2 regions of the Paeniglutamicibacter antarcticus genome follow, and region 2 is predicted to be linked to the other one. Evidence: predicted binding sites of a transcription regulator. Region 2 holds the regulator's gene; the other holds the start of a gene.

Region 1 (14,320 bases), on a different contig from region 2:
GAAGTTGGCCGAGTACTGTCCGGCAGCGATTCCTGCGACATCCGCGGGGGCGTTGACCTTGATGCCGTCGAGGGTGACCTTGGAACCCACGGAGTTGGCCACTGTCAGTGACGAGCGGGCGTTGCCCGGGGAACCCCCGACGTCGGTGACGTCCCCGGCGTTGCCGGAGGCCACGACGGAGAGGATCCCGAGCTTGGTGAGTGCATCGACGATGTCGTTTTCCGGATCTTCGACCGGGGAGTGGTCCGAGCCCAGAGACATGTTAACGATTTGGGCCCGGTCATCGAAGTTGCCGTCGTTGTTCGGGTCAAGGACGTAATCCAGGGCCTGCCCGACTACGGAGGAGGAACCGCCGCAGCCAAAGACGCGGATACCGACCAATGCGGCTTCCGGGGCGCTGCCCGGGCCGATGAGCATGGAACCGACCTTGTCGGCGGAGAGCTTGGTGTAGTCGCCGTTGAACGTGGTGCCGTCGGCTTTGACCCCGTACCCGGCCGCGGTGCCCGAGACGTGGGAACCGTGGCCGGCAGCCTGGCAGTCAAGGGGGTTGGAATCAGGCTTGGGAACCGGTTGGTAGTCAGGTGCGCTCGGATCGGCGTTGTAGTCGTCGCCGACGAGGTCCCAACCACCGATGAACTTGTCCGGGTCGTACAGCCCGGAGGGCTTGGAAGGCAGTTCCTTGGAAGCCTGCGCCTTCTTGTATGCCTCCACCGTGCCCGGGCCTCCGAAGCCGGCGTGGGTGTAGTCGATTCCGGTGTCCAGCACCGCGATGGTGACCCCTTCGCCGGTCTGGCTCAAGGTGTTCCACGCGTTGAGTGCACGGGTGTCTACGTCGGATCCCTTGTTGTCCCGGGACTTAGGGACGATTGCGGTGATTTTCTTGACGTCTTTGCGCGTGGACAGGGCACGCAGGGCCTCGGCGTCGCCGCGTAGTGCCACGCCCGGCAGCGTGTTGGTTGTCGTGTAGATGACATCTGCCTTTGCCGTCTTGGCTGCTGAATTTCCCTTGGCCTTGATGTCCGCACGGATCTTCTTGACCTTGTCGGGGTTCTTGACGGACCTGCCGCGGGCTTCCTTGGCCCCCTCGGGCTGCGTTGCTTCGAAGGCGCCCTTGCCCTCGAATTGCACATAGACGGAGACTTCGCCCTCGGCCGAGGACAAGGGTCCCGAGACCTTCAGGTTCTTCATTGCCTTGGGGGCAAGCCCTCCAAGTGAGGGCGACTGGGACCCCGGCGAGGGTTCGATCTTGGGAGGGGCGGCCAGGGATGGCACGGACATGGTGACGGCCAGGGCGATGCCCGAAGCTGATGCCACTATCATCCGCGTGAGACTGTGACGACTTGGGGTAGTCATTATTCTCCTTGAATTACGGTGAGGGTGATGAGGGAAGGAAACCCGTGAGAGCATCGGGCCGACCTTTCCAAGGCACATACTATGTGAGCCACGCCACGTATCAAGGGGTTGTTTGAGAATTCTTTTTGAAAAATGCTGCCCGGGGCCCTTCTTGCTCGGCTGACGGAAGACTTGGCGGGCTCCGGACTTCAAAGTGACGGAGGGTTTCGATAGTGTGTGGATCGTTGGTGGGGCTTCTTGGGGAGGCCCACCGTCGGCAACGTGGGCTTGTGTCGATGGAGGGAAGCGGTTGGTATCGGACAAGGACGCCGGCCGCAACGAATCCCGTCACGTGGACCCGTGTTCCGGATGCGTTTTTGGGGAAACGCAAAACGCTGGTCCCGTGACTTCACGGGACCAGCGTTTTAACTTATTTGACGTGGGAAGGGCTAGCGTGTCCCGCCCTGCCACAAGGCGTCGAAGGGGGCAGCGGAGGAGACCCGGTTTTTGATGCCCGCGGTGACGAAGGCCTTGGCGTTCCGAGCAGCCTGCAACGGCGTCTGGCCCTTGGCAAGCTCTGCGGTGATGGCTGCGGCCAGTGAACACCCGGCACCCGAAACGGCAACTTCGCCGACCTTGGGTGCCGAAAGCACCTCGAGGGTTTCGCCATCGAAGTAGACGTCAACAGCGTCGCTGCCTGCCAACCTGATCCCGCCCTTTGCCAGTACGGTTACCCCTGAAAGCGCGTGGATCTTTTTCGCGGCCTCGGTCAGGTCGGCAACGTTGCTGATGCTCATCCCTGAGAGTGACTCGGCTTCGAAGTGGTTGGGCGTGACGAAGGTGGCCAGCGGCAACAGCTCCGTCTTCAGTGCCTCGTCGGTGTCCAGCGCATGCCCCGGCTCCTGGCCCTTGCAGATCAACACCGGATCCAGCACGATGTTGTCCCATACCTGGGTCTTCAGTGCTGCGGCAACGGTGGAAATGGTGGTGGGGGAACCCATCATGCCAAGCTTGACCGTCCTCAGGTCCGCTGCATAGCAGGTCTGGACGGCTTCGAGCTGGTCGGCGATAACTTGCGGGTCAATCGGAACGAAGCGGTGGTTCCAGTTGTGTTTCGGGTCGAAGGACACGATGCAGGTCAGTGCAACAATGCCGTAGGTGCCCAGTTCCTGGAAGGTTTTCAGGTCAGCCTGGGCGCCGGCACCGCCTGTTGCTTCGGAACCGGCGATGGTCAAGGTGATAGCGGGACGGGTCCCGGTGGTGGCAGAAGTCATGCATCCATTTTAGGGGGAACTTGCCGTAGCCCAGTCACCGGCGTTAACGGCTCTGTGTGGCAGCGGGTGCAAGAGATGGCCAGGATGGGCGGGATCACGCCCTGGCGAAGGTGGTCAGCTGGGTTGCGTTGGACCAACCCTTTGCACGTTCGGCACGGGTCCCGGTGGCGTTGTCGGCACTGGTGACCATGAAAAGCACAGGTAGTCCCTGGCGGGTGGCGGCGGCTGCAAGATTCGCCAGGATCGCAGCCCGGAACTGTTCGGCGTTCGAGGTGGCAATGATGTTTGGGTCGCCAAGCAGCGCGAAACCCTGGGAGAAATGTATACGGCCCCGGCCGGCCGGCGCATCGAAGTCGGCGATTTCCACGACGTCGTAGTTCTCCATTGGTGCTTCGAAGAGCGTTGCAGTCTCTGGAAGGTTGATCACTTGATCCACATCGTTGGCCAAGGCTGCCAGCAACACTCGGTTGCCCTTCCTGTTCCACCCCTGTGCCTGGAGTTCATCGATGACAGCGGCCTCGGGGGCGCCCAGGAGCGTCAGCATGGTTTGCCCTGCCTGGCTGGCCAGATCCGGATCGGCCATGAGCGATGCCAGGTCTTCGGCAGCAGGCCAGGCACAGGTGACTTCGTTGTCGCTTCCGTCCCGGGCCACGCTGTGTAGCAGGCCCGCTTCGTCACGGGTCACCGTGCGGTCCCGCAAAAGTGCGAAGGAATGTACCCAACGGGGAAGGCTGTTGGACTCGGATGGCATTTGGCGGCTCCTGTTCCGGGGACGTGCGGCGAAAATTATTTAGGGCGCAAAAAGCTTGCTGGCCACTGGTGACCGGTGCCCGTTCGAGCGCGGTTGAAGGACTCGTTATCGACTCTACGCCTGCACGGGTCGAATCCAAGATCGGTGTTCCATGGTTGTTCGTGAAGCGGGGGCTCGCTCGCCTTAGGTTGCGGTACGCACCAGTGAGAGCACGTCGTCGAGGATGCTGCGGACCACAGGCATCCGGGATAGCACGACAAGTCGTGCTATCACCGGGGCTACGTTCTTGATCAGTCGGCGACTGCGGGAGGCTCCGGGGGAGCGGTCGTAGGCCCAGAAGAGGAAAATGCCGCGTTGGATCAGCCACAGCAACTCCGGCAGGTCCTTTCGGATGGCCAGCGGAGGCAGCGGGCTGCTGACCGAGACCACCTGACGCCACAACCCGAACTCGAGTGCGCGATGGACATCGCTGAGGTCGCTGTGGGTGCCGGCGAATGCCGTCCGGATGAACGCGGGCCCGAACTCGTGGAACGGTGCCAAGGTTTCCAGTGCAGACTCAAGGGCAATACGCAGATTCGTCTCGAGGTTGTTTCCCGGCACCAACAGCGGCCACGAGACGTTCCTGTGCTTCTCGACCAGTTCGCGAAAGAACTCATGGACGATGGCGTCCTTGGAATCGAAATAGTAGTAGGCGTTGCCCAAGGACAGCCCGGATTCAGCGGCAATGGCCCGCATCGTGGTCCCGGCGAAACCTTTTGCCGCGAAGAGCTCCATGGCGGTGTCCAGCAGCAGCTGGCGGGTTTGGGCACTCTTGCCAATCGGCGTCACCATGGCGTTTCCTTTCGCGTCGTTCCCCTGATTTTCCATCATATCAACTTTTGAACACGTTCAAAACGTGACCAATCGCGACGGAAGCGCACCAATACCAACCGTGCCCGCCATTGGCAGACCCGAGCGGGAATCCGGAAAATACGTGCCTTTGAGACCATGGGATACTTGAATCTCGAGTGTTAATACAGCGAGCGGTCCCACCGGCACCGAAACCACACATCGTCTCGTTGGCGATGCTGCAGGAATCGAGGCTTCCGGGATTGGCTTGGCGAACCACTTCTTCGATCGGGAACAACCATGGGCAAAACATACGCCTCAACTTCACAACGTCAACAGGCTTCGCGCGCCGTTTTTGCGTCCGCCGGAAGCCCCTATTTCTCAACCGTTCTTGCGCTGATGGCCGTTGTGGTCATTCTTTCGAACGTCGGTGCAGCCAAGGGGGTCACCTTCGGCCCCATCGTCACCGACGGGGGGTTCTTCCTTTTTCCGCTGGCATACATCCTGGGCGACGTGATCTCCGAGGTCTACGGATTCAAGGTGGCTCGCCGGGCGATCATCACCACCTTTGCGCTGGCCGTGTTTTCCACGCTGTGCTTCTGGATCATGATCCACTTGCCGGCCGCCGAGTGGTATGACGGGCAGGAAGCCCTCGCGCGGACCCTGGGACCGGTCTGGCTTATCGTTCTGGCGTCACTGCTGGGCTTCTTGGTCGGACAAACACTGAACTCGTGGGTCTTGGTCAAGATGAAGGAACGTTTTGGCGAACGCGGGCTGGTGGGCCGCCTGATGGGCTCGACGGGTGCCGGCGAATTTGCCGACACCCTGATCTTCTGTTCGATCGCAGCCAGAGTCATCGGCATCACGGACATGTCGACGTTCCTCAACTACGTGCTGGTTGGTTTCGTCTACAAGACAGCTGTGGAATTTCTTTTCGTTCCGGTGACCACCCTGGTCATCCGCTGGTTCAAACGCAGGGAGCCCAGCTACGGCAGCGGGGCCCAACCAGCCGGTCCTGCCGCCTAGGGCCGATACCGAATCAGCCCGGGCCGATGTGCTCCTTCATCCGACGTGGCGAACGGCCCTACCACCGTGTTTTTGCCGGAGGGGCCGGACTATTGAGGTACAGATATCATCCACAATGCTGAGGCGCGCCGGATGCGCTGGTTGGTAACGTCAAGACATGGACGCCACCCAACGTGAACTGCTCAGGGCCAGTGCACTGGTCGCCGGCTACGGCAGCCAGGACGTGTGTGGCCCACTGGACTTGTTGGTTGAACCCGGCGAGACCCTGGGTATCGTCGGGTTCAACGCTGCCGGAAAATCCACGCTGCTGCGCACGCTCGTCGGGTACCAGGAGCCGGTCAGCGGGCAGTCGGTGATCCTTGGGGCATTCACCGACGATTCGAGCTTCATCTACCGCAAGGCCGTTTCCGTTGTCTTTGACGAAGACGCCTTCTTTCCCTCGCTGAGCGTGGAGGAACACCTGCAGCTCATCGCCGGCGGACACGGGGTCCCCCAACCTCAGGCTGCGGTCGATCACGAACTGATCTTCTTTGACCTGGAAACCGCACGGACCGAATACCCCCATCGACTCTCTTCGGGACAACGCAGACGGTTGCTTCTGGCGGCGTCCCTGCTGCGTCCCTGCAGCTTGCTGGTCCTTGACGAGCCCGAGCAACGGCTCGACCCGGTGATGCGTGCGGCCCTGGCGACGCGGCTGCGGGAGCTCGCCGACGCCGGAACGGCACTCTTGGTGGTGACGCACGACCCCGTGTTCCTGGCCTCGGTGGCCGACTCCGTGCTGCTGATATCAAACGGGCAGATCATCCCCACGAGTGTTGCCGAAGGGGCAGCCGCCATTGGCCGTGCTTGATCTCCGGGGGCCCTTGGATAACGCGCCGATAGAGTTTGATCCGTGGTCCCGGAACCGGGTCGCGGAGAAACGCGAACGCGGCGACGACTTTTGGGAACGCATGGGCGATGCCTACATCTCCTTGTTGGCTGGCGCCATTGTCCTTGCCTATGCTGCGGGGCTTGCACTTGCGTTTGCTGACCAACTCAAGGACGAACTGGTCTCAGGGGTCCTCCGGACGGGACTTGGCATGGTTCCAGGGGGATCTGCGGCCTCGGGGTTGGTGATGCTCGGGCTCCTCGGTGTTCTGTTGCTGATCTCAAAGCTCGGCCCGACAGCGGTGGACCAGGCGCAGGGGTTCTGGTGGCTCACGTTGCCGGTGACGCGGACCGGGTTCCTTGCCCGGCTGCTCCGCCATCGGCTGGCCAGCACCTTCCTCTGTGGGGTGTTCCTCTGGTTGCCGCTGGGGTACGGAACCGTGGTCGGTGGGTTGGCTGAAGGGACATTCGCGGGGGTGCTTCTTGGTGCGGCCACTCTCGGACTGCTGTTCGTGGTGCTTTCGCTGCTGGCTGCCTGGGCCCAGACCAGAAATGCCGTTCACGTATTCCGTGCGGTGCTGAACGCAGCGGTGGTGGGCGTGCTGCTGGCCTACCTGCTCGATGTGTTGCTGCGCATCTTGGATCTTGGAAACATGGCTGCGTTCTGGGCGGTACTCCCCTCGCACCTGCCGGCCTTGGCCCAGTCCGGGGCATGGTGGATCCCGTTGCTGTTGGCTGCTCTCGCGATGGGTGGCTTTTCCTCGCTGGCAGGGCAACTGCAAAGTATTCCCAGCAAGGAATTGATCTCAAGCGGCTCTGTCAGTGCCCATGCCGGCGCCGCGTTGGCGCTGTTGGATGACAAATCACTCGGTAGCGCTATTGGTGCGGCCGGTGTTCGGGAAACCAAACGAACAATGGGGAGAAGGGACCGCACCAGACGACGCGGCTCCGATGCCTTTGCGCGGATGCTTCCTGTCATATGGGTCCGCGGGCCGTACTCCGCACTCGTTCGCGCAGAACTCCTGGTGCTGTTGCGGACCGGCAAGATATGGCGGGGTTCGCTTGCCGGATGGTGCATTCCGGTTGCCGGGGTTTTCGCCGTGCAGGGCGGGCGTCCGGCGGTGCTGGTCTCCTTGGTGCTCGTCGGTGCTGTGCTGGCGGCACGGGCGGCCTCCAAGGCTGCGGGTCAGACAGCTGATCTTCCCTCGTTGGAAGCCATCATCCCGTTGGGCCGTTCGGCCGTGCGTCAAACCCATGCACTCGTGGCCGCGCTGCTATTGGTCCCATGGGCCGTCGGACTCGGTGCATTCCTCGGGTGGGCCGTCGAGGCGGACGCAGAAGGGTTCATGGTGCTGCTGGGACTGGCGGTCGTTGCCGGATTCGGCCTCGCCGCAGGTGCCGTTCGCATGGCGTTCCGTCCGGAACTCGACTGGGGATCGGTAATGCTCATGGCGGCCATGGGCCGCGCCACCGGGCCCTTGATCCAACATTTCATCTACGGCTACGAGGTGATCGCGGTATCGATCGTCACGTTGCTTGCCGGTCTGGTGCTGGAACCGATTCCGCCGGTGTTGCTGGTGATCGGCACCGTGGTTGCGGCCATCGCGTGGGGCGTTGGAACCTCGACCTCGAATCAAAGCAACGCTCATCGCAGGCAGTGGTAGCACTCGAGCCACTGGACCTGCCCAATGCGGTGTGGACCCGCAAAGCACCAACACTGAGTCCATGGAATTTCTCACCGCAGCAGGGAGGAGCTCGGCCGCAGGTCTCAACGCGTACGTTCCATTGCTCATGCCCTGACTGCTCAACCGCTTCACCCTGTGGGTTGCGCTGCCAGAGGGGTGGGGTTGGCTCTGCGACGGGTGGGCCCTTGCGATCCTTGCCATGCTGCGGCTCATCGAGGCGGTGGTCGAAAAAGTACCTATCGTTGATTCAATCAGTGATGCCGTGCAGACGGTGGAACGTACGGCTTCCTGCAGGCTGGTTTTTGCCTCAGTTCCGGGCGCCGAAACCATTGCGACGCCGGATTCCGGCGAGTCCTTCGCCTCGGCCCATTGGGTGCCGCTGATCATCGGTTCAGGGAACGCCGTGGTCGTCCACTTGCTTCAGGCCGGGGGGCAGGGCGTTCCTGGACCTCGACGCCGCATGGGTAGCTGCCCCCGGTGGCGAGCACCGTTGAAGACCGGGCTTCACCGGGTCTTGGCCTGCGGGCCATCGCCCTTCCGGTAATGGTTTTTGCTCGCTGCGGTTGCGGTTGCGGTCGCGCTTGCGTGATGCTGTTCATTGGCATGCGCAAGCTTGGGCCACAGCGGAGCGGAAACCTCGTCTGGACCGGCTCACCAAACGATCAGCGCGTGGAGGTTTGTAGTCCTTGGGGATCGGGCTGCCCTGCGTAATAACGCGAGATGGTCCATTCCTTGAGCTCGTGGAACGTGCCGTCCTCGATGGCCTGGCGCGCGTCATCGACCATCTTCACCACGAAACGCTCGTTGTGGATGGAAATCAGCGTGTGGCTAACGAGCTCCTTTGACTTGAATAGGTGGTGGATGTAAGCACGCGTGTAGTGCTGGCACGTGTAGCAATCGCATTCATCGGACAGCGGCGTGAAGTCCGTTTTGTATCGACGGCCTGAGAGGTTGAAGCGGCCGTGTGGGGTGTAGAACGCGGAGTTGCGGGCAACCCGGGTGGGCGAGACACAGTCAAAGGTGTCGGCACCGTTCTCGATGGCAGTGAAGATGTCATCGGGTTCGGAGATCCCCAGCAGGTGGCGCGGCTTGTTTTCCGGAAGCTCCTCGGCGCACCAGCCCACGATCGTGCCAAGGTTTTCCTTTTCCAGCGCCCCACCGATGCCGAAACCGTCAAAGGACATGGCGCCCAGGTCCCGGCAGGCCTGGCGGCGCAGGTCCTCGTATTGGGCGCCCTGGATGACGCCGAAGAGCGCCTGATAGTCCTTGCTTGCACGGGTATCGGTGAGGTTGAAGTGCTCCGCCACGCAGCGCTGGGCCCACAAACGTGTGCGTTCCAGGGATTCGACCTGGTAACCGCGGGAGTTTTGCAAGGTGGTCAACTCGTCGAACGCGAACATGATGTCCGCGCCGATCTCGTGCTGCACCTTCATGGAGATCTCCGGGGAGAACCGGTGCATGTCGCCATTGAGGTGGGACTTGAACCAAACGCCGTCGTCGTCGACGTTGGCCAGGCGTTCCTTGCCCGGGGCCACCGCGTCATCGGGTCCGGACTGGTCGACCGAGGACATGTCGATGACCTTCTTGAAACCGGACCCAAGGCTCATGACCTGGAAGCCGCCCGAGTCGGTGAAGGTGGGTCCGGACCAGTTCATGAACCTGCCCAGGCCGCCGGCGGCGTCCAACACATCCGAGCCCGGTTGAAGGTACAGGTGGTAGGCATTGGCAAGCACGGCCTGGGCGCCGAGCTGCGCCACGGATTCGGGCAGGATTGCCTTGACGGTGGCCTTGGTGCCCACGGCAATGAAGGCGGGGGTCTTGATCTGTCCATGCGGGGTGGTGATCACTCCGGTACGGCCGTTGGACACCGACCCGTCGGAGCCGCGCAGCCGGGTGCCGAGCTCAAAGGAGAACTCGCTCTGGCGGGAATGGGACTCTGTGGCGTCAAAAGATTCGTGGGGCACCTAACTAGTGTGCCGTATGCACCCGGGACCGGGGCAAAGCCGCCAGCGTGGCAACAATCATAGAATCGGGATCCAGAGAGGGCCGAAGAGTAGCCTATGTGCGTGGGCCTCCGCCGCGATTCCGGGCAGGATCGCCCCGGGACTCGACACCGAACACCGCAAGGAGCATGAAACGCATGGGCGACAAGTTTGGGAGCCTGCTGAGCCTGGGCCCCGCAAACAACGACCAGTGGGTTGCGCTGCGCACCGCCGTGGGGATCTTCCTGCCGCTCTTTGGGCTGTTGGCCCTTGACCGGCTGGACTTGATGGTGTTCGTGATCTTCGGGGCCTTCACCGGCGTCTATGGCCGGGTTCAGGGCTACGGAAACCGGCTGGCGGCCCAGGCCAAGGCCGGAACCTTGTTCTTGGTGGTGATCGCCGCAGCGGCGCTGGCCTCGCACTACCTGGTCAACCACGACGACCTAATGGCTGGGACCTGGATGGTCGTTGGCCTGACCACTGTGGTTTCGGGAATCTGTTCGGTGAGCACCGGGTATCTGCGATTGCGCCCGGCCGGATCGCTCTTTCATATCTTCGCCTTCGCTGCCATTGCATCGATGCCGCACCAGCCGCCACCGGTTGACTCGCTGATCGCAGCGCTTGCCGCAGTGCTGTTATCGGTGGTTCTGGGCTTCTCCGGGATGATCTTCACCAAAGGGGCGTCCTGGGGTCCCTGCAATGCGGGGGCACCGCTATCGCGCCCGGTGCGGATAGCCATCTGGAACGAGGCGTGGCTGTATATGCTCGCAGCCGGACTGGCTGGCATCATCGCGAACCTGCTGGCACCGGCTTTGTCCACCGGGCACAGCTATTGGGCCATGGTGGCGGCGGTGGTCCCCTTGGTGGGGCACACCACCCGACATCGGGTCCGCCGGGGTGTTCACCGTATCCTGGGCACGCTGACAGGCTTGTTGGCGATGGCTGCCGTTATCGCATTGGACCCGCCGGTCTGGGCCCTGCTTGCCATGATCGGGCTGCTGCAGTTCGGAGCGGAGATGTTTATCGCCCGCAACTACTTCCTGGGCCAGATCTTCGTCACGCCGCTGGCCCTGGTAGGGGTCTCGGTCGGGAGCGGGCTGGACACCGCCTTGCTTTACGACAGGATGCTCGAGACCATCATCGGTGCAGTTATCGGAATGCTGGTGGTGCTGGTCGGATCGGTCTATGGCACCTGGGTGCGCCGGCGTTTGTTGCCGGCGGACCCCGGAACGTCCGCTCAGCCGATGTAACCGACGTGGGCCAGTGCCTGGCGGACCAGGTTCTCGCGTCCGCCGGCGAACTCTTCCTGGATGTTTGGGCTCAATGCCTCCTCGGGGCTCAGCCACGTCAGTTCCAGCGCATCCTGGCGCGGTGAGCATTCCCCGCGCACGGGCACGATGTAGGACAGAGCCACCGCATGCTGGCGTTCATCGGTCAGCCCTGTTTCCGAGGGCGAGGGGAAATACTCCGCCACGGTGAAGGGTGCCGGGCACGGCGGCAGCTGCGGCATGGCCATCGGTCCGAGGTCCTTTTCGATGTGGCGCGTCAGTGCGGCACGGATGGTTTCCCTGTACATGACCCGGCCCGAAACGAAGGTGCGCAGCATCCGTCCCTCGCCGTCGGCAGTCAGCAGCAAACCGAGTTCTGTGACATTGCCCAGCGGATCCAGCCGCACGGGGATGGCTTCTATGTAGAGCATCGGCAATCGGGCGCGGGCCTCGTAGAGGTCTTCGTCGGACAACCAGCCGGGATAAGGATCGGGAGTGCGAACGTTCATGCCTCCATCTTGGCCTATCCAACGCCCCGCGGGCCATGCAACGGACCCGTGTTGTGCAATTCCGGCTCGAGTTTCCCTTTTCGGGAATCAAACGAAGGGTCCCGACGCTAGAATGAAATGTTCTCCATTCCCTTGCCCGCACCCCACACGTAGAAGAGGCCACTTGTCCGTGACCAGTACCAAACTCAATCCCAAGGATTTGGCGACCATCACGGTGCTGATCATTTCCGCATTCGTCGTGATCCTCAACGAAACGATCATGAATGTGGCGCTTCCGGTGCTCATGGATGAGTTCAGAGTCAGCGAGGAAGCCATCCAATGGCTCTCAACGATCTTCATGCTCACCATGGCGGTGGTCATCCCGGCCACGGGTTTCCTTCTCCAGCGATTCAGCACCCGAAAGGTGTTCATGCTGGCCATGGGGCTCTTCTCGCTGGGGACTTTGCTGGCCGCTGCCGCTCCTGGATTTTCCTTGTTGTTGGGGGCCAGGGTCATCCAGGCCAGCGGCACCGCGATCATGCTGCCGTTGTTGATGACCACCGTCCTGGACCTGGTGCCGATCGCGCGGCGTGGGGTCGTCATGGGCAACGTGTCGATCGTGATTTCTGTGGCACCTGCCATCGGCCCGACGATTTCCGGGTTGATCCTGCAGTCCTTGAACTGGCGGTTCATGTTCCTGATCGTGGCCCCGATCGCCTTGGCCGCCCTGGTCATCGGCGCGCCGCGGTTGAACAAGACCGCCAAGGCCTCCACACTTCCGCTGTCGATTCGCTCGGTCCTGCTGTCCATACCAGGTTTTGGTGGGTTGGTCTTCGGGCTCAGTCGGCTTTCGGCCAATGGGGCGGACGCCGGGACGCTGGGCATCCTATTTATTGCGGTGCTGGCACTGGTGCTCTTCACGATGTTGCAGCTGCGGCTGCAGAAGAAGGACAACGCCCTGTTGGACCTGCGTACTTTTACGTATCGTCCTTTCACATTGGCGCTCTCGCTGATGGTGCTGGCGATGGTGGCGCTCTTCGGGGTGATCATCCTGTTGCCCATGTACCTGCAAAACGTGCGTGGGTTCGACACCTTGACCACGGGGCTGATACTGCTTCCAGGTGGCTTGCTCATGGGCTTGCTGGCACCATTCGTGGGCAGGCTCTTTGACAAGGTGGGCCCGCGCCCGTTGCTGATCCCCGGGTCGGTGCTATTGACGACCGTGCTCTTTGGCTATTCGCGTTTGCTCGGTGCCGAGACCCCCGTGGAGATGATCGTGGGGCTTCACCTGGCCATGTCACTGGCGCTGGCGTTGATCTTCACTCCGGCGTTCACCACCGCACTGAATCCGCTGCCGAATTCGCTGCACTCCCACGGCGCGGCCGTGCTGAGCACGTTGCAGCAGCTTGGCGCAGCCACAGGTACCGCCTTGCTTGTCGGGGTGCTGGCATCGCGGATCGGAGCTGGCGCCACGGCAGGGATCGATCCCGTCGTGGCCCAGCTCAATGGTTTCTCCGCAGCTTTCACCGTGGCATCGCTTTGTGCCGCGGGCATGATCGTCATTGCGTTCTTCATGGCCAAGGCCGAGCTGCCGGCCGAGACCGCGGTGCACGCGCCAACGCACTAGGGGGGCGACACCTGCGTCATCCCAAGCCAGTGGGACACCGTGGTTCCTTCAGGGACCGGAGGGCCTGTCCCTTTCCAATTGCTCGATGCGCCGTTCAAGATCGTTGATGCGCGCCAGCTGCTGGTCCCGCAATACCGATTTCTTCGCCGGCGACTTGGCTGCCTGGATGGACTGGATGATTCCCCAAGCGATGATGGCGAGGATGGGGATCCACGCGAACCACGGAATTTGATCCACGGCAGTTTCCTCCCATCGGTTCTCCGATCCACCTCGGGGACGGTGCGCTGACCTAGCCGGATGCCGGCCGTGCCCTGAAACCAGTGAAAGAGGTTTGCCCCGTGGCCTGGCAAGGCCTGGGGGCATGGAAGCTCCAGTTCCCTACCAGTGGGCGCGCCAGTATTGCGGGGCGAAAGGCACCATGTCGTGTGCGACGCCCAGCTCGGAGGCCGCCACAGCCGGCCAGTTCGGGTTCCTCAACGCCGCCCTGCCGATCGATACCCCGTCGGCGGAACCGGTGACCAGTACCTGCTCGGCCTGCGAGGGATCATTGATCATGCCCACCGCGGTGACGAAGGCGTCCGGAAGAGCACGCTTCACGGCAGCAGCCAACGGCACCTGGAAGCCCGGGCCGCTGGGCCCGTGGTACTTGCCGATCCCGGCGCTGGAGAGGTCGAAGGCACTGACGCCCAGTTTGAAGGCATCGGTGGCGAAACGCACGGTGTCCGCGAGCTTCCACCCTTTCTCGACCCAGTCATCGCCGGAGAAGCGGATGGCCAGCGGCTTGTGCGCGGGCCAGGCGGAACGCACCGCGGTGATCACCTCTCGGGCATAGCGGGTGCGGTTATCGAAGCTTCCGCCGTATTCATCGGTGCGGGTGTTGACCAGCGGGGAGAGGAACTGGTGGATCAGATACCCGTGGGCTGCATGGATCTGCGCAACATCGAAACCCGCCGCGTCGGCGCGCCGTGCGGCATCGACCCAGTCCTGGATCGAGGCGGCGATCTGTTCGCCGGTCATGGCCGCCGGGGGAATGAGCCCGAAGGCAGTGGTTTTCGAGGGGCCGGCGGTTTCCCAGCCGCGGCCGGCCACATCGAGGTTTCCGGTCTCCCCGGCTGCAATGGACGCGGGCAACCACGGATGGGTCGAGGCCTTGGCGCCGGCGTGAGCCAACTGGATGCCTGCGGCAGATCCC
Region 2 (14,320 bases):
CACGCCGAGCATCAGTGGAACAAGGATCCACAGGTCGGTCTCGTAGGGCACCAGGCCATCGGAGTGCGGGGTGAACCCGGCGTTGTTGAAGGAGGAGATCGAATAGAAGATCCCGTGCCACAGTGCCTCGTTCAGCGGCTCGCCCAGGATTAGGAAGCGCGGGATCAACATCAGTGAGAGGGCGACCTCGATGGCCACCGAGGTGGTGATCACGATGCGCAGCAGCGAACCGACCTCGCCCAGGGTCGAAGCGGCGGAGGTGTTCATCGAATTCTGCGCCATCAGTTTCCCGCGCACGCCCAGGCGCTTGGACACCGCCAGGGACAGCACCGAGGCCAGGGTCAAGATGCCCAGGCCGCCGACGAACACCGCGATGATCATCACCAGCTGCCCGAAGAAGGACCAGTGGGTGGCGGTGGACACCACCGTCAGTCCGGTCACGCACACGGCGGAAGTCGCAGTGAACAAGGCGTCGTGGAAGGGGGTTGCTTCGCCGGTGGCGGAGGAGATAGGTAGGGCGAGCACCGAGGAGAACAGGGAGATCACCACGACGAAGGCCAACAGCGCCAGGCGTGCCGGGGACTTGACGGTGAAGTCCGCCGCCGCCCTGCGCCACAGGCCCAGACGCGTGCGCCATCTGGCAAGCGCGCCCGATCCGGCGCCCTGCCGTCGTGGTGAGTCGGAAAAGGGAGAGGACCCCATGTGTTTAGTTCGGCTCCAAGACGTGGACATCTTTCTTTGCGCGGAAACCCGTGTCCCGCAAGCTCCCACAATAAACCATGGCACCTGCGGATTCCTCGGTGGCGGGGCCGACTCGCGCCCACGCAGGACCACGGGCGGGACACCGCTGGCGGCAGGCCGGGTGTCTTGGAGCACACCGGCGCCGTGGATCGCGTAGCCTGAGAGTGTGTTTGCCGACAATGCACCAGTGCCCCCGACCCAAGTGATCTGGAGCGAGGAAATGATGGCGTACCGCTTTAGCGAGACCCATCCCATGCACCCGCTTCGCTTAGATCTCACCGCCCGGCTCTGTACCGAGCTGGGGCTCTTTGAGCGCGCCAACCTCAGCGTCGTTGCACCACCGGTGGCCACCGACGAACAGTTGGCAACGGTCCACGATGTCGGGTACATCGAGGCCGTCCACGAGGTCAGTGAGCATCCGGATGTGCCCAACGAGGCCCGGGGCCTGGGCACCGAGGACAACCCGGCCTATGCGGGGATCCACGAGGCAAGCGCGCGGCTGGCCGGCGGGACGCTGCTGGGGGCCGAATCCATCCTGGCGCAGAACGCCCTGCACGTGGTGAACTTCGGTGGCGGAATGCACCACGCCTCGGCCTCCAAGGCCAGCGGCTTCTGCATCTACAACGACTCCGCGTTGGCGATCCAACGCCTGCTCGACGGGGGAGTGGGCAAGGTCCTGTACATCGATGTGGACGCGCACCACGGCGACGGCACCCAGAGCATTTTCTGGAACGACCCGCGGGTGATGACCATTTCCATCCATGAAACCGGCATGTCCCTGTTCCCCGGCACCGGGTACGCCAACGAGATCGGCGGTCCGGGCGCCGAGGGCACGGCCGTGAACATCGCCGTTCCCCCGCGCACCTCCGACGCCGCCTGGTTGCGTGCCTTCCATGCCGTGGTCCCGCAACTGGCCGCCGCATTCGCACCCGAGGTGATCGTCTCGCAGCACGGCTGCGACGGCCACCGCGACGACGACCTTTCCAACCTGCGCTTGACCATTGACGGGCAACGGCAAAGCGCGCTCGATATCGCCGAGCTGGCCACCCGTCTGTGCGAGGGCCGTTGGATCGCCACCGGCGGCGGAGGATACAACACCGCTTCGGTGGTCCCGAGGGCGTGGAGCCACCTGGTGGCCATTGCCTCCGGCAAACCCGTTCCACTGGCAACCAAGGTGCCGCAGCCGTGGCGCGAATACGTGCACGAGCGCTACGGGATCTGGCCGCCGGAGTCGATGGGGGACGACGCTGAACTCTGGTGGCGCAGCTGGGAGGTCGGCTACGATCCGGCCGACCCGGTGGACCGCACCATCATGGCCACGCGCAAGGAGATCTTTCCGCTTTTCGGGCTGGACCCCTGGTTCGACTAGAGGCTTCGAGGATGCCAACGCACGTATATGCAGATAGAGTTATGCGGTGGCACATGAACAAGTCTTTTCCGCGCTGGCCGATCCGACCAGGCGTCGGTTGCTAGAAGCCCTGCTCGAGGACTCGCGCTCGGTAGGCTCCCTGGTCGAGGCCTTGGGCGTTTCCCAGCCGACGGTCTCCAAGCACCTGAAGGTCTTGCGCGAAGCCGGGCTGATCACGATGCGCGCCGACGGGCAGCGCCGCTACTACGCACTTGAGCCGGCCACCTTCCTCGAGTTGCAAACCTGGCTGCAGCAGTACCTGCCTCCCGTCTGCGCCCTGGCCGTGGTTGCCGATTCCTTACCCGATCCAGCCGCCCTCCCGCACGATGCCACACACCAGGCCACCGTTGCCGCGGCCCAGCTGGGCAGGACCGTGGGACGCGGCCTGGAACAGGTGACCGGACGGGCACAGGACTTCCTCGAACGACTGCCCAAACCGAAGTTCGGGCGCAAGCGCTAGGCGGTTCACGAAGCCGGAAACGTGCGCGTCATCATACATCCAGGACCAAAAAAGTTACGCGGGCTAGGTTCCATGATGACGTTAGGTTGTGCCCCGGGCGCCGCCCATGTCATTCTCTAGAGTGGGGCAGCGTCGCCAGTCATGGCGGTAGCGTGCCCTCATGCCTGCCCCAAGTGATGAGGAGATAAGACTTGGACCAGCAACTTGCGACCATCCGCGACGAAGTGTTCCGTCGCAACCCGGGTGAAGCGGAATTTCACCAAGCCGTGACCGAAGTGTTCGAAAGCCTCGAAGCGGTATCCCACAAGCATCCTGAATATGCCGAAGCCGCCATCCTGCAGCGCATGTGCGAGCCGGAACGACAGATCATTTTCCGTGTCCCCTGGACCGATGACGAAGCCCGTGTGCAGATCAACCGCGGCTTCCGCGTGGAGTTCAACTCCGCGCTGGGCCCCTACAAAGGTGGATTGCGTTTCCACCCTTCGGTCTACTTGGGCATCGTGAAGTTCCTGGGCTTCGAACAGATCTTCAAGAATTCACTCACCGGCATGCCCATCGGCGGCGGCAAGGGCGGATCCGACTTTGACCCGCGCGGCAAGTCCGATGGCGAAGTCATGCGCTTCTGCCAGTCGTTCATGACCGAGCTCTACCGCCACATCGGGGAATACACCGACGTGCCCGCCGGGGACATCGGTGTGGGCGGCCGCGAAATCGGCTACCTCTTTGGCCAGTACAAGCGGATCACCAACCGCTACGAGTCAGGCGTGCTCACCGGCAAGGGAATCAGCTGGGGAGGTTCCCTGGTGCGCCCCGAAGCCACCGGCTTCGGTGCGGTGCTCTTTACCCAGGAGATGCTCAAGACCCGCGGCCAGAGCTTCGACGGCCAGCGAGTGGTCGTCTCGGGCTCCGGAAACGTGGCAATCAACGCCATCGACAAGGCCCAGTCCCTGGGTGCCAAGGTCATCACGGCTTCGGACTCCGGCGGGTACATCGTCGATGAACGAGGCCTGGATGTCGAACTGCTGCGCCAGATCAAGGAAGTCGAGCGCGGGCGCATCAGCGAATACGCCCAGCGTGCCAAGTCCAAGAAGGTTCACTATGTCGAAGGCGGGAACGTCTGGGACGTCGATGCCACCGTCGCGCTGCCCTGCGCCACGCAGAATGAGCTCGACGCCAAGCACGCCAAGCGGCTGATCTCCACCGGTGTGGTCGCGGTCTCCGAAGGAGCAAACATGCCGTGCACCGCTGCGGCAACCTCCCTCTTCCAGGATGCAGGGGTACTCTTTGCCCCCGGCAAGGCAGCCAACGCCGGCGGCGTGGCAACCTCCGCACTGGAGATGCAGCAGAACGCCAGTCGTGACTCCTGGAGCTTTGAGCACACCGAGGCCCGACTGAGCCAGATCATGATCGGGATCCACGACCGCTGCGCTTGGACGGCCGATGAGTACGGAGTGCCAGGCAACTACGTCGCCGGGGCCAACATCGCCGGCTTCGTCAAGGTCGCCGACGCCATGCTGGCCCAGGGCCTGATCTAGCCAAGGCACCAACGGCACCGGCAAGGGGCCGGGACGTATAACGGAAACACGAGGTTTCCGGTGTCGGTCCTGGCCCCTTGCCCTCGTTCTATGACGCAGTGTGTCTCTCCGCACCGAGGAAGTATTTGTGCATATCGGCCGGCGACTGTACATTCTCATCCATGACTAATCGTTGGTATGCGTATTTTGTGTCGGCTCTGGAGGAGCCTAGGACGCGGTAAATTCGCATACCCACCTTCAGAGCCGACAAGGGCCGCAAGCTATTGCTTGCCGGCCCTTCGCTATTTCCACGATAGCGGCCCTGAAGGAATACGCAGCGTGATCGCCGGGGCCGCAGTGAAACCAATGGGCCCCCGGCGCAGAGCACCGGGGCCGCAACTGAAAGGCTCCAGATCATGAGCATTGCCATCGAAACACAGCGCCGGGCGAACACCAATGAACGCGTATGGGAGATTACCGAACTTCCCACCCCGGCCGAGCTGGTTGCGCAGCTTCCCGTGGGGGATACCCAGGGCTACCGGATCATGCGGGCCCGCCAGGAAATCGGTGCGGTCCTCTCCGGCCTTGATGCGCGCCTGTTGGTGGTCATCGGCCCCTGTTCCATCCATGATCCCGTTGCCGGCCTCGAGTATGCCGCCAGGCTTGCCGCAGCGGCCAAGAAACACCAGGGGGAGCTGCTGGTGGTGATGCGCAGCTACTTCGAAAAGCCCCGAACCACCGTGGGGTGGAAGGGGCTGGTCAACGATCCTCACCTCGATGGAAGCCACGAGATGGAAGAGGGCTTGCGCGCTGCACGGGAATTCATGCTCCGCGCCAGCGAGCTGGGCCTGCCGCTGGCCACCGAATTCCTGGAGCCACTCAGCGCACAGTACCTGGCGGACCTCATCAGCTGGGGCGCCATCGGGGCTCGAACCACCGAAAGCCAGACCCACCGCCAACTGGTCTCGGGACTCTCGATGCCTGTGGGCTTCAAGAACGGCACCGACGGCTCGGTGCAGGTGGCCATCGATGCCTGCCAGGCGGCCGCTGCCGCGCAATCGTTCATGGGGATCAATGACCAGGGACGTACCGCGATCGTGCGGACCACAGGAAACAAGGATGCCCACTTGATCTTGCGCGGAGGTGTGGACGGGCCAAATTTCGCCGCCGAGCCGGTGGCAAGGGCCTGCGCGGCTATGAATGGCGCAGGCATGAACCCGAGAGTGGTCATCGATGCCTCCCACGCGAATTCGGGCAAGTCCCACGAGCGCCAGGGCGAGGTCATCACCGAACTGGCGGCCCGGATTGCCGCAGGGGACAACACCATCGCCGGGATCATGGCCGAGAGCTTCCTGGTCCCTGGTGCACAGAAACATGACCCTGACACAGTGGTACAGGGTTCGGATGTGCTCGGCGGCCTGACTTACGGCCAGTCCGTGACCGATGCCTGCATGGGCTGGGAGACCAGCGCGCAGCTGCTCGATGTGCTGGCCAGCGCCGTGGGTGCAGCACGCTAGATACCGGACCCAGGGTTTCCGCGTGTTGCTCCGTTGGGCCGGTGCGCCGTGGAACGTTGTATAGTTCACATTGGCCCCATGTACCACTAAAGTGGGATGTAAGGGCATTGAATATCTTGGGGTGTTTGCGTGGACAGGGAGATCTCCCGCGCCCGCGCCAGGGCACGATTGTCGTGTGGAAATTGTCAGGAGAATCAGGGAATGGTCGAATCGCCAAACTTTGCCAGTGCGCGTTTCATGACGGTCGCTGAGGTGGCCGAGGTAATGCGTGTGTCGAAGATGACCGTCTATCGCCTCGTTCATGCGGGGGATTTGCCGGCTGTTCGGTTTGGTCGTTCCTACCGGGTACCCGAAAATGCCGTCCAGGAATACCTGCGGGCGGCCGGGTACGGACGCGACACGAGCACCGGCTAGTCCCGGCGCTTTTGGTGAAGTGGTCAGAATCCGCTCCAGAAGCAGGTAATCTGTTAAGGAACGTTTAACGTCAAGTTGGCTATTGTGGTGCTTTGGTGCCGAAGTAGTAGTCGGCAATCGAATTAGTTTGTGAGGAACCACTATGGGCTCTGTTATTAAGAAGCGCCGCAAGCGTATGGCCAAGAAGAAGCACCGTAAATTGCTTCGCAAGACCCGCCACCAGCGTCGTAATAAGAAGTAGACGCAGGCTCCGGGCTTGCCCGGAACCTGGCGCATAAAAAGGTGTGCTTCCCCAACGGGGGAAGCACACCTTTTTTGTTGGTCGGGCAGTGTGCCCGGATCGTCCGTGGAGGGCGGGGATGTTCAGCGACGGCGGCGCAGCGCTCCGATGCTTCGCCACAAGCCCCACAGGACTCCGGACACCCCGGCTGCCTTCAATCCAAAGCTTGCTGCCTTGCGGCCGGTCCGGAAATCGTAGATGGGCCAGTCGCGTTCCTTGGCGTGCCGACGCAGCCTACGGTCCGGATTGATGGCCACCGGGTGTCCCACGACCTCGAGCAACGGGATGTCGTTGGCCGAGTCGCTGTAACCCCAGCACTCGGCCAAAACCAGTCCTTGGCTTAGCGCCAGCTCCTGCACCGCCGCCGCCTTGGCTGCCCCATGCAGGATTTCACCCACGAGCCGTCCGGTGTAAACGCCCTCGATGTGCTCCACGCTCGTTCCCAGCGCTCCGCTGAGGCCAAGCCGCCTGGCCATGACCTTGGCGACCTCCAGCGGCGTCGCCGTGACAAGCCAGACCTGGCGGCCGGCGTGCATGTGTTGGTCGGCGATTGCCCGGGTGCCCGGCCAGATCTTTGACTCAATGAACTCGTCATAAATTTCATCCCCGAGCGCAACCATGTCGGACACGGAGAACCCTGCTGCCAGCAAAAGGGCCCGGTCGCGGATGGCGTGGATGTCTCCGAGGTTCTCTCCCCGGGCCACGAAACGTAATTGGTGAACGGCAAACCAGAGCACCTCACGGAGGGTAAAAGCCTGATGTTGGTACAATTTCCGGGCGACCGCGTAGAGCGAGGCGCCACGCATCAGGGTGTTGTCGACATCGAAAAAGGCGGCAGCAGTGCCGGAATTCACCGGCTCTTGCCCATGGAGGGACGCGGGGACAGGAGTGGAGGGCATCCGCCCAGTGTATTGCAATCTTTTTTCGCCGGAGCTGTAGCGTTGGCACATGAGCAGTGTGCAGAACCCCCGAGAGATAGCGTTGTTGGTCCGTTCCGGATGCCACCTGTGCGGCGCCGCGGAGAAGACCCTCGACGAAGTCACGAGTCGTTTGGGATACACCTGGCACAGCGTGGACATCGAACAGGACCAGGACCTCCTTGCCAGGCACTCGGAGGAAGTCCCGGTGCTGTTGGTCGATGGCAGGGTCAGGGATTTTTGGGTGATTGATGCCCAACGCCTTGAGTCCTTGCTCACCAGCTAGCGGCGGTCGGCCGTCGCCTGTTGCAAGCCCAACGCGAGGCAACGTCGCAAAGACCGGCCGGGAGGCCATGAAGCCATTCAAGGAATCGAGCCATAGACCCATGCCCACAGAACACCGTTTCGCTGGCGGCGATGTGAACATCCCCGCCTCCGGCCACCAGGTGGCTTCCGGCATCACGCCAGGGACGGCCTCGGCGCAGCCACCAACTGGATCGTTGGGCAGGGTTCTTCCGGAGGCGACACTGGCGCGAATGACGCAGTACCTGAGGGCCCTGAACATCATGCAGGCCAGCGGTGCGCAACGGACGTCCTCCGGAGTCCTGGCGACTGAAGCAGGGGTCAATCCGGCCATCCTTCGCAAGGATCTGTCCCTGCTTGGCTCCTACGGAACCCGTGGTGTGGGTTACGTCGTGACCGAGTTGACCGAACACATTTCAAGGGCCATGGGACTGCTGCAGGATTGGCGGGTCCTCATCATCGGCGCCGGCAACCTGGGTCGTGCGCTCTCCGGCTACGGGGGATTCAGGAGCAGGGGCTTTGAAGTCGTCGCGCTCCTGGATTCCGCCCCCGAGGTCATAGGCACGACCGTGGGGGACTTGGAGGTCCAGGACATAGTCCAACTGGACGACGTGCTTGAGGCCACCAATGCCAACATTGCGGTCCTTTCGGTTCCAGGTGCTGCCGCCCAGGGACTGTGCGACACGTTGGTGGGCCGGGGTGTGCGCAGCATCCTGAGCTTTGCACCGGTGGTTCTGCAGGTACCCAGCGGAGTGAACCTTCGCAAGGTCGATCTGGCCACTGAACTGCAAATCCTTGCCTACCACGCGCAAAGCCGGGACCGAGGGGAGCCCGTTGGCGGCTCGGTCACGGAGTAGGCCGGAAAAAATAATGGTCCGTGGATCCCGCCGGTTACGGCTGGGATCCACGGACCATTATTTTGCCTATAGGCGTTTACCGGTAGCCGGCGGTCCGTGCCGCGCGACGAGCAGCAATGTACTGGCTCGAGGGACGCAACCAAGCGAAAACCACCCCGACGACGCCCAGGATGACTGAAAGCGCCAGGAGCAGTCCGCTTCCGAGGCCCAGTAGCGACAAGACCGCAAAGACCGTAGCGAAGATCCGCGCCACGCTGCTTCCCTTGCGGACCATGAATGCAACCAATACGTAGACCAGCAACAAGATCACCGCAAAGACGACCACGGTGCTCTGGATCGTGGGGAGCATCCCGACCATTTGGTCGAGGCTCAGTCCTGAGGCTTGAAGTTGGTTCTCCAGGTCAGGAACCATGCTGAGCTCACGCCTGAAGGCTGCAACGTCCATGCTGAAAATCGAGCTGATGGTGCCGAAGGCGAAGATGACTCCCGCGGCAATGATTGCCCAGAAGGATGTTTCGAGCTCCTTGGGGCGGTGCGTCGGCATTTGCGGCGGCGCAAAGTTGCCCTGCTGCGGCATCGGGTAACCGCCGGGATAAGGCTGCTGGCCGGGGGGATAGTTTCCGGGTGCAGGCTGGCCGTACGGATTGTTGCCCTGAGGCACCTGACCGTAGTGGTTGGGGTTCTGCCCATAGGGATTGTAGGGCTGCTCGGCCCCCGGCTGCTGCCCGTAGGGAGGCTGCCCGCTGGCAGGATCCTGCGGTGCGCGCTGCCCGTACTGTGGTGGGTCCGGCTCGCCCGGCGGCGTCTGGGGATCATTTTCAGGGGTAGACATGATCTGCTCCTAGGGTTGGAAAACTACTGCTCTTCTTTCACGATATAGCGTCTGCTTTCTTTTTTGGCCCTCCCAAAGGATGGTATTGATGCCGTGTCCGCTAGCCCCTGCGTTGTAGCCGCCGCCCGCCAGGTAGCCGCGTCGCACGATGAACCGGGGATTGCGCAGCAGCGGGCCTGCTCAAGGAACAAGCGTATGGGAAACAAGGCCGGGAGAGGACGAAATCACGTTCCCGGTTTAGGTATCGGCCCAAAGATTTGAGACACTTAACCTATGTCGACTGCCACCGTTCACCTGCTGCGCCATGGGGAAGTGTATAACCCGGACAGGGTCCTCTACGGTCGACTACCGGAATTCCACCTTTCGGATCTCGGCCATGAAATGGCCGGCCGGGCTGCAGAGTATTTCACCGCGAAGAAAAACGCGGGCGCAAAAATCACACACTTGGTTTCCTCCCCGCTCGTGCGGGCCCAGGAAACAGCAGCCCCCGTCTCCACGGCCATGGGACTGGACATCGTGACCGATGACCGGATCATCGAGGCAGCGAACCGTTTCGAGGGGCTTTCGAGAATCAAGAGCCGACTTAAGGAACCAAAGTACTGGTCCTACGTCGTGAATCCTTTTCGTCCATCCTGGGGGGAGCCCTACCGGGACCAGGTGGCACGAATGATGACCGCAATAGTTGAGCACCGCGATCGAGCGGTCGAACTGGGCGGTCCTGGCGCACAAGCCATCTTGGTCAGCCACCAGCTGCCCATCTGGGTAACGCGCCGTTCCGCCGAAGGCAAGGCCCTCTGGCATGACCCGCGGAAACGCGAGTGCACTCTCACCTCCGTGACTAGCCTGGACTTTGAAGGTGAAAGTCTGGTCGCAGTCCGTTATGCAGAACCTAGCGTGGACCTTTTGGCGAACGCCGCTAACATCCCTGGAGCTTGAGATCATGACCGATCCCATCTCGTCCCAAGCGCAGCGCTTGGGACGACGTTCATTCTTGCGCGCCGCCCTTCTTGGTGCCGCCGTGCTGCCGCTGGCGGCGTGTGTGGGTGAGGAAGATGCCTTGGCGAAGCAGGCCCGTGAAGGCAACAACAAGAATTATATTGCCGGGGACGGATCGGTGCAGGAGTACGGCCCCGATTCACGCACGGATCCTGTGGAGATCAACGCAGTGGCCTACGACGGAACCACGATCGACTCGACCCAGTGGGCGGGCCAAGTGACAGTGCTGAACTTTTGGTATGCCGCATGCGCCCCCTGCCGCATCGAGGCCCCGCACCTGGTGGAACTCAGCAAGGAGTTCAACGGGAAAGTTGGTTTCCTGGGCATCAACGTCCGTGACGAGAAGGAAGCGGCCGAAGCTTTCGAACGCAGCTTCGGAATCAAGTACCCCTCGGTGCAGGACACCAAGGGAGCGATCCAGCTGGCGATGACAAAGTACGTTCCCCTCAAGGCGGTGCCCACCACCCTGGTCCTGGACAAACAAGGCCGCGTTTCGGCACGAATCCTGGGGGTCGCCGAGAAACCAACGCTCAAGGCGTTGATCAACACGGCACTCACAGGGTCATTGTGATCGCCCCCACGCTGGCCGGCGCCTTGATGCTGCCGGCCCAGGGCAACCTGTTTGCCCAGATCGTCCAGGACGGATCGCTGCTGCTGGCCGTTCCCGTGGCGATCCTTGCGGGCCTCGTTTCCTTTCTTTCGCCCTGCGTCCTGCCCTTGGTCCCGGGCTACCTGGGCTACGTGACAGGTCTCTCGGGTGCTGATCTTGCCGATCGCAAGCGTGGTCGAATGGTCGCCGGCATCGGCCTGTTCATCCTTGGGTTCACCGTCGTTTTCGTTTTGGCGGGAGTCGTTTTCTCGCAGATCGCCGGATGGATGATCTACAAGGGCTCGTGGGTCACGCAGCTCCTTGGCCTGGTGGTGATCTTCATGGGCGTTGTCTTCATGGGAGGCTTCTCCTTCATGCAGCGCGAAGCGAAGATCCACAGCAAGCCCCCCGCCGGGCTGTGGGGTGCACCGGTGTTGGGCCTGACCTTCGGATTGGGCTGGGCACCGTGCATCGGCCCTACGCTCGGAGCCGTGCTGATCATGAGCAGCGGACCGGACGCCAACATGGCCAAGGGCGCACTGCTGACCTTCTTCTACTGCATGGGGTTGGGACTGCCGTTCCTGTTCATCGCCATGGCCATCCGTCGGGGCATGGGTGCGATGAAGTTCTTCCGGCGCCACCAATTGGCGATCATGCGTTTTGGCGGCGGTATGTTGATTCTCCTGGGAATCCTGATGGCTACCGGCCTGTGGGGTACCTGGGTCACCCATCTGCAGGACTGGTTCTCCAATGAAGTGCAGTTACCTATCTGATGGAAAAGCTAGATATGAAAAAAGATGTTGCGGTTCCGGCCCTTGGGTTGGTGGGCATGGCTCGTTGGGCGTGGACCCAACTCACCAGCATGCGCACGGCGCTCTTCCTGTTGCTGCTCTTGGCGGTTGCAGCGGTACCCGGTTCGCTTTTCCCCCAGCGTTCGATCAACCCGGAGCAGGTGACCACCTACCTGACCAACAAACCGACAGCCGGTGCCTGGCTTGATCGCTTCCAGCTGTTCGACGTGTACTCCTCGGTGTGGTTCTCGGCGATCTACCTGCTGCTGTTCATTTCCTTGATCGGGTGCATCATTCCCCGGGTCAAGAAGCACGCCAAGGCACTTCGCACCCCGCCGCCGCGCACCCCATCGCGCCTGGACCGCTTGCCGCAGAACGGTGTCATTGAAATCCAATCGGCCGCCGACTCCGGGCTCAGCGATGAACAAGTCATCCAGGACGCGGCCAAGATCCTGAAGAAGCGCGGGTACCGTTCCGAAGCCCGTCTTGAAAGCACCAGCCCGTCTGTGGGTGCCGAACGCGGATACATCCGCGAAATCGGGAACCTCTTGTTCCATATCTCCTTGGTCGGGCTCCTGGCATCGGTGGGAATCGGCGGGGCCTTCGGATACAACGGACAGCGAGTGCTCGTCGAAGGCGAGACTTTCGTGAACTCCTTGGTCTCCTACGACTCGTTCAAGCCCGGCACGTTCTTCCAGGAAGATTCCCTGGATCCCTACTCGGTCGAGCTTGAGAAGTTCAACATCACCTTCGACCGCGAATCCACCACACACTTCGGACAGCCCATCGACTTCACGGCCGAGGTTGAAACCCGCCGTAGCCCCGAGGCGGAACCCAAGAAGGAAAAGCTCCGTGTCAACCACCCGCTGCGGATCGACGGAGCGGACATGTACCTTGTCGGCAACGGGTACGCGCCGATCGTCACCGTCCGCGATGGTCTTGGGAACACCGCGTTCAGCGGCCCGGTGGTCGCGGTCCCGCAGGATGGCATGTTCACCTCCTTGATGGTCATCAAGGTTCCCGATGCCAAGCCGGAACAGCTGGGTTTTCAGGGCTTCCTGCTCCCCACTGCCATGGAGGATGAAACCGGCTTTGCCGTTTCCGGTGACCCGAATGCCATCAACCCCCAGCTGCAGCTGAACTCCTACTACGGAAACCTGGGTCTGGACGACGGCAAGCCGCAGAATGTCTACGTTCTTGAAACGGACGAGCTCAAGGACTTGAACAACAGGAAACTGGACACGGGAGGCATCGTGCTCGGCGCAGGACAGACCTACGAACTGCCCGAGGGCAAGGGAAGCATTTCCTTTGACGGGCTCAAGCGCTTCGTTGGCGTGGATATCGCGTACGACCCGAGCAAGCGTCCCGTGGCAATCTTTGCAGCCCTTTCACTCTTGGGGCTCGCCATCTCGCTCTTCACCCCGCGGCGTCGTGCTTGGGTGAAAATCAAGACCTCGGTTGACGGATCGGGCAGTGAAGAGCGGATAATCGAATACGGATTGTTGGCCCGTGGTGAAGACCACCGTCTTGAATCCGAAGCCAAGGAGCTGCGCAAGCTCCTTGAGCAGCAGTGGCCCGCCGTTGAGCGAGCCGGAGTCTAGGAGACCCTATGGAAAACGATTTGCCCACGATCAATGTGGCGTTGGGACAGTACAGCGACTTGTTCATGCTGCTGGCAGCAATTGTCTACGCAGCGGCCTTCATCGCATTCGCCTGGGATCTTGCAAAGTCAAGCAAGCTCATCAGGGAAATTGACGCCGCTGCCATAGCCTCGGAACAAAAGGTCCTTGTCGCTGCCGGATCCCAGGAAGCTCCTGCCCTTGGCGGAGCCGAGGATGCGCTGGTCAACGACTCCATGAACTACACGGCCGCCTCCGCCAAACGCATGGCTGCGAAGGTCGCTGTCTCCTTGACCTGGCTCGGCGTTCTACTCCAAGGTTTCGCCGTGGTCACCCGTGCCATCGCGGCCGGTCGCGTGCCTTGGGGCAACATGTACGAGTTCCTTTCCACCGGTTCTTTCCTGGTGGCCCTGGTGTTCTCGCTTGTGCTCTTGAAGAAGGACCTGCGCTTCATGGGTACGTTCGTGATTGGCCTTGTCACGGTGATGCTGTGCGGTGCCACCATGGGATTTCCGACGCCTGTCGCCCACCTGGTTCCCGCGTTGCAGAGTTACTGGCTGATCATCCACGTCTCCATTGCCGTTCTTGCGTCCTCCCTGTTCACCATCACCTTTGCGATGAACGTGCTGCAGCTGATCCAGCATCGCAGGATCGATTCGCTGGCTGCCGGCAAGCCTGACAGCATGCCGTTCATGCGCCTGGTCCCGGGCGCCGCCGCGCTGGAGAATTTCGCCTACCGGATCAATGCCGTGGCGTTTGTCATGTGGACGTTCACTGTCATGGCCGGCGCCATCTGGGCCGAGGCCGCATGGGGCCGTTACTGGGGCTGGGACACCAAGGAGGTCTGGAGCTTCGTGATCTGGGTTGTCTACGCCGGCTATCTGCACGCCCGCGCAACCGGGGGTTGGACCGGCGCCCGCTCGGCATGGCTGAGCATCATCGGCTACCTCTGCATCGTCTTTAACTTCACCGTCGTGAACGTTTACTTCAACGGGCTCCACTCCTACGCAGGGCTGTAAGGCTCCAGCTTGACTCCTTGGTGGCTCCACCTCCGTCTTGACGGGAAGTGGAGCCACCGCTGT

What was found. Region 2 encodes Rex, which represses fermentation and respiration genes when NADH is low (regulators of the CRP and FNR family bind a similar motif). Its sites were predicted from a motif close to CTTGTGAANNNNTTCACAAG; they were not measured.
Region 1: the regulator Rex is predicted to act here: its motif matches at 4,233-4,252, upstream of ABEA12_RS16320 (queuosine precursor transporter).

The regions. Positions count from the first base shown of each region.
Region 1 covers NZ_BAABLK010000088.1:2,812-17,131, reverse strand. The annotation lists gene ABEA12_RS16340 (S8 family serine peptidase) at 1-1,353, opposite strand, end outside; gene ABEA12_RS16335 (hydroxymethylpyrimidine/phosphomethylpyrimidine kinase) at 1,782-2,606, opposite strand; gene ABEA12_RS16330 (hypothetical protein) at 2,701-3,357, opposite strand; gene ABEA12_RS16325 (TetR/AcrR family transcriptional regulator) at 3,541-4,188, opposite strand; gene ABEA12_RS16320 (queuosine precursor transporter) at 4,486-5,211, shown strand; gene ABEA12_RS16315 (ABC transporter ATP-binding protein) at 5,369-6,061, shown strand; gene ABEA12_RS16310 (DUF6297 family protein) at 6,162-7,742, shown strand; gene ABEA12_RS18755 (DUF4126 domain-containing protein) at 7,879-8,307, shown strand; gene tgt (tRNA guanosine(34) transglycosylase Tgt) at 8,426-9,727, opposite strand; gene ABEA12_RS16300 (FUSC family protein) at 9,904-10,995, shown strand; gene ABEA12_RS16295 (NUDIX hydrolase family protein) at 10,983-11,522, opposite strand; gene ABEA12_RS16290 (DHA2 family efflux MFS transporter permease subunit) at 11,692-13,128, shown strand; gene ABEA12_RS16285 (hypothetical protein) at 13,177-13,365, opposite strand; gene ABEA12_RS16280 (NADH:flavin oxidoreductase/NADH oxidase) at 13,507-14,320, opposite strand, start outside.
Region 2 covers NZ_BAABLK010000034.1:248,989-263,308, reverse strand. The annotation lists gene ABEA12_RS12815 (TrkH family potassium uptake protein) at 1-702, opposite strand, end outside; gene ABEA12_RS12810 (acetoin utilization protein AcuC) at 962-2,110, shown strand; gene ABEA12_RS12805 (ArsR/SmtB family transcription factor) at 2,157-2,609, shown strand; gene gdhA (NADP-specific glutamate dehydrogenase) at 2,801-4,144, shown strand; gene ABEA12_RS12795 (3-deoxy-7-phosphoheptulonate synthase) at 4,540-5,640, shown strand; gene ABEA12_RS12790 (helix-turn-helix domain-containing protein) at 5,842-6,054, shown strand; gene ABEA12_RS12785 (30S ribosomal protein bS22) at 6,197-6,295, shown strand; gene ABEA12_RS12780 (HAD family hydrolase) at 6,418-7,284, opposite strand; gene ABEA12_RS12775 (glutaredoxin family protein) at 7,283-7,537, shown strand; gene ABEA12_RS12770 (redox-sensing transcriptional repressor Rex) at 7,638-8,411, shown strand; gene ABEA12_RS12765 (hypothetical protein) at 8,488-9,243, opposite strand; gene ABEA12_RS12760 (histidine phosphatase family protein) at 9,517-10,179, shown strand; gene ABEA12_RS12755 (TlpA family protein disulfide reductase) at 10,184-10,810, shown strand; gene ABEA12_RS12750 (cytochrome c biogenesis CcdA family protein) at 10,837-11,601, shown strand; gene resB (cytochrome c biogenesis protein ResB) at 11,616-13,220, shown strand; gene ccsB (c-type cytochrome biogenesis protein CcsB) at 13,229-14,257, shown strand.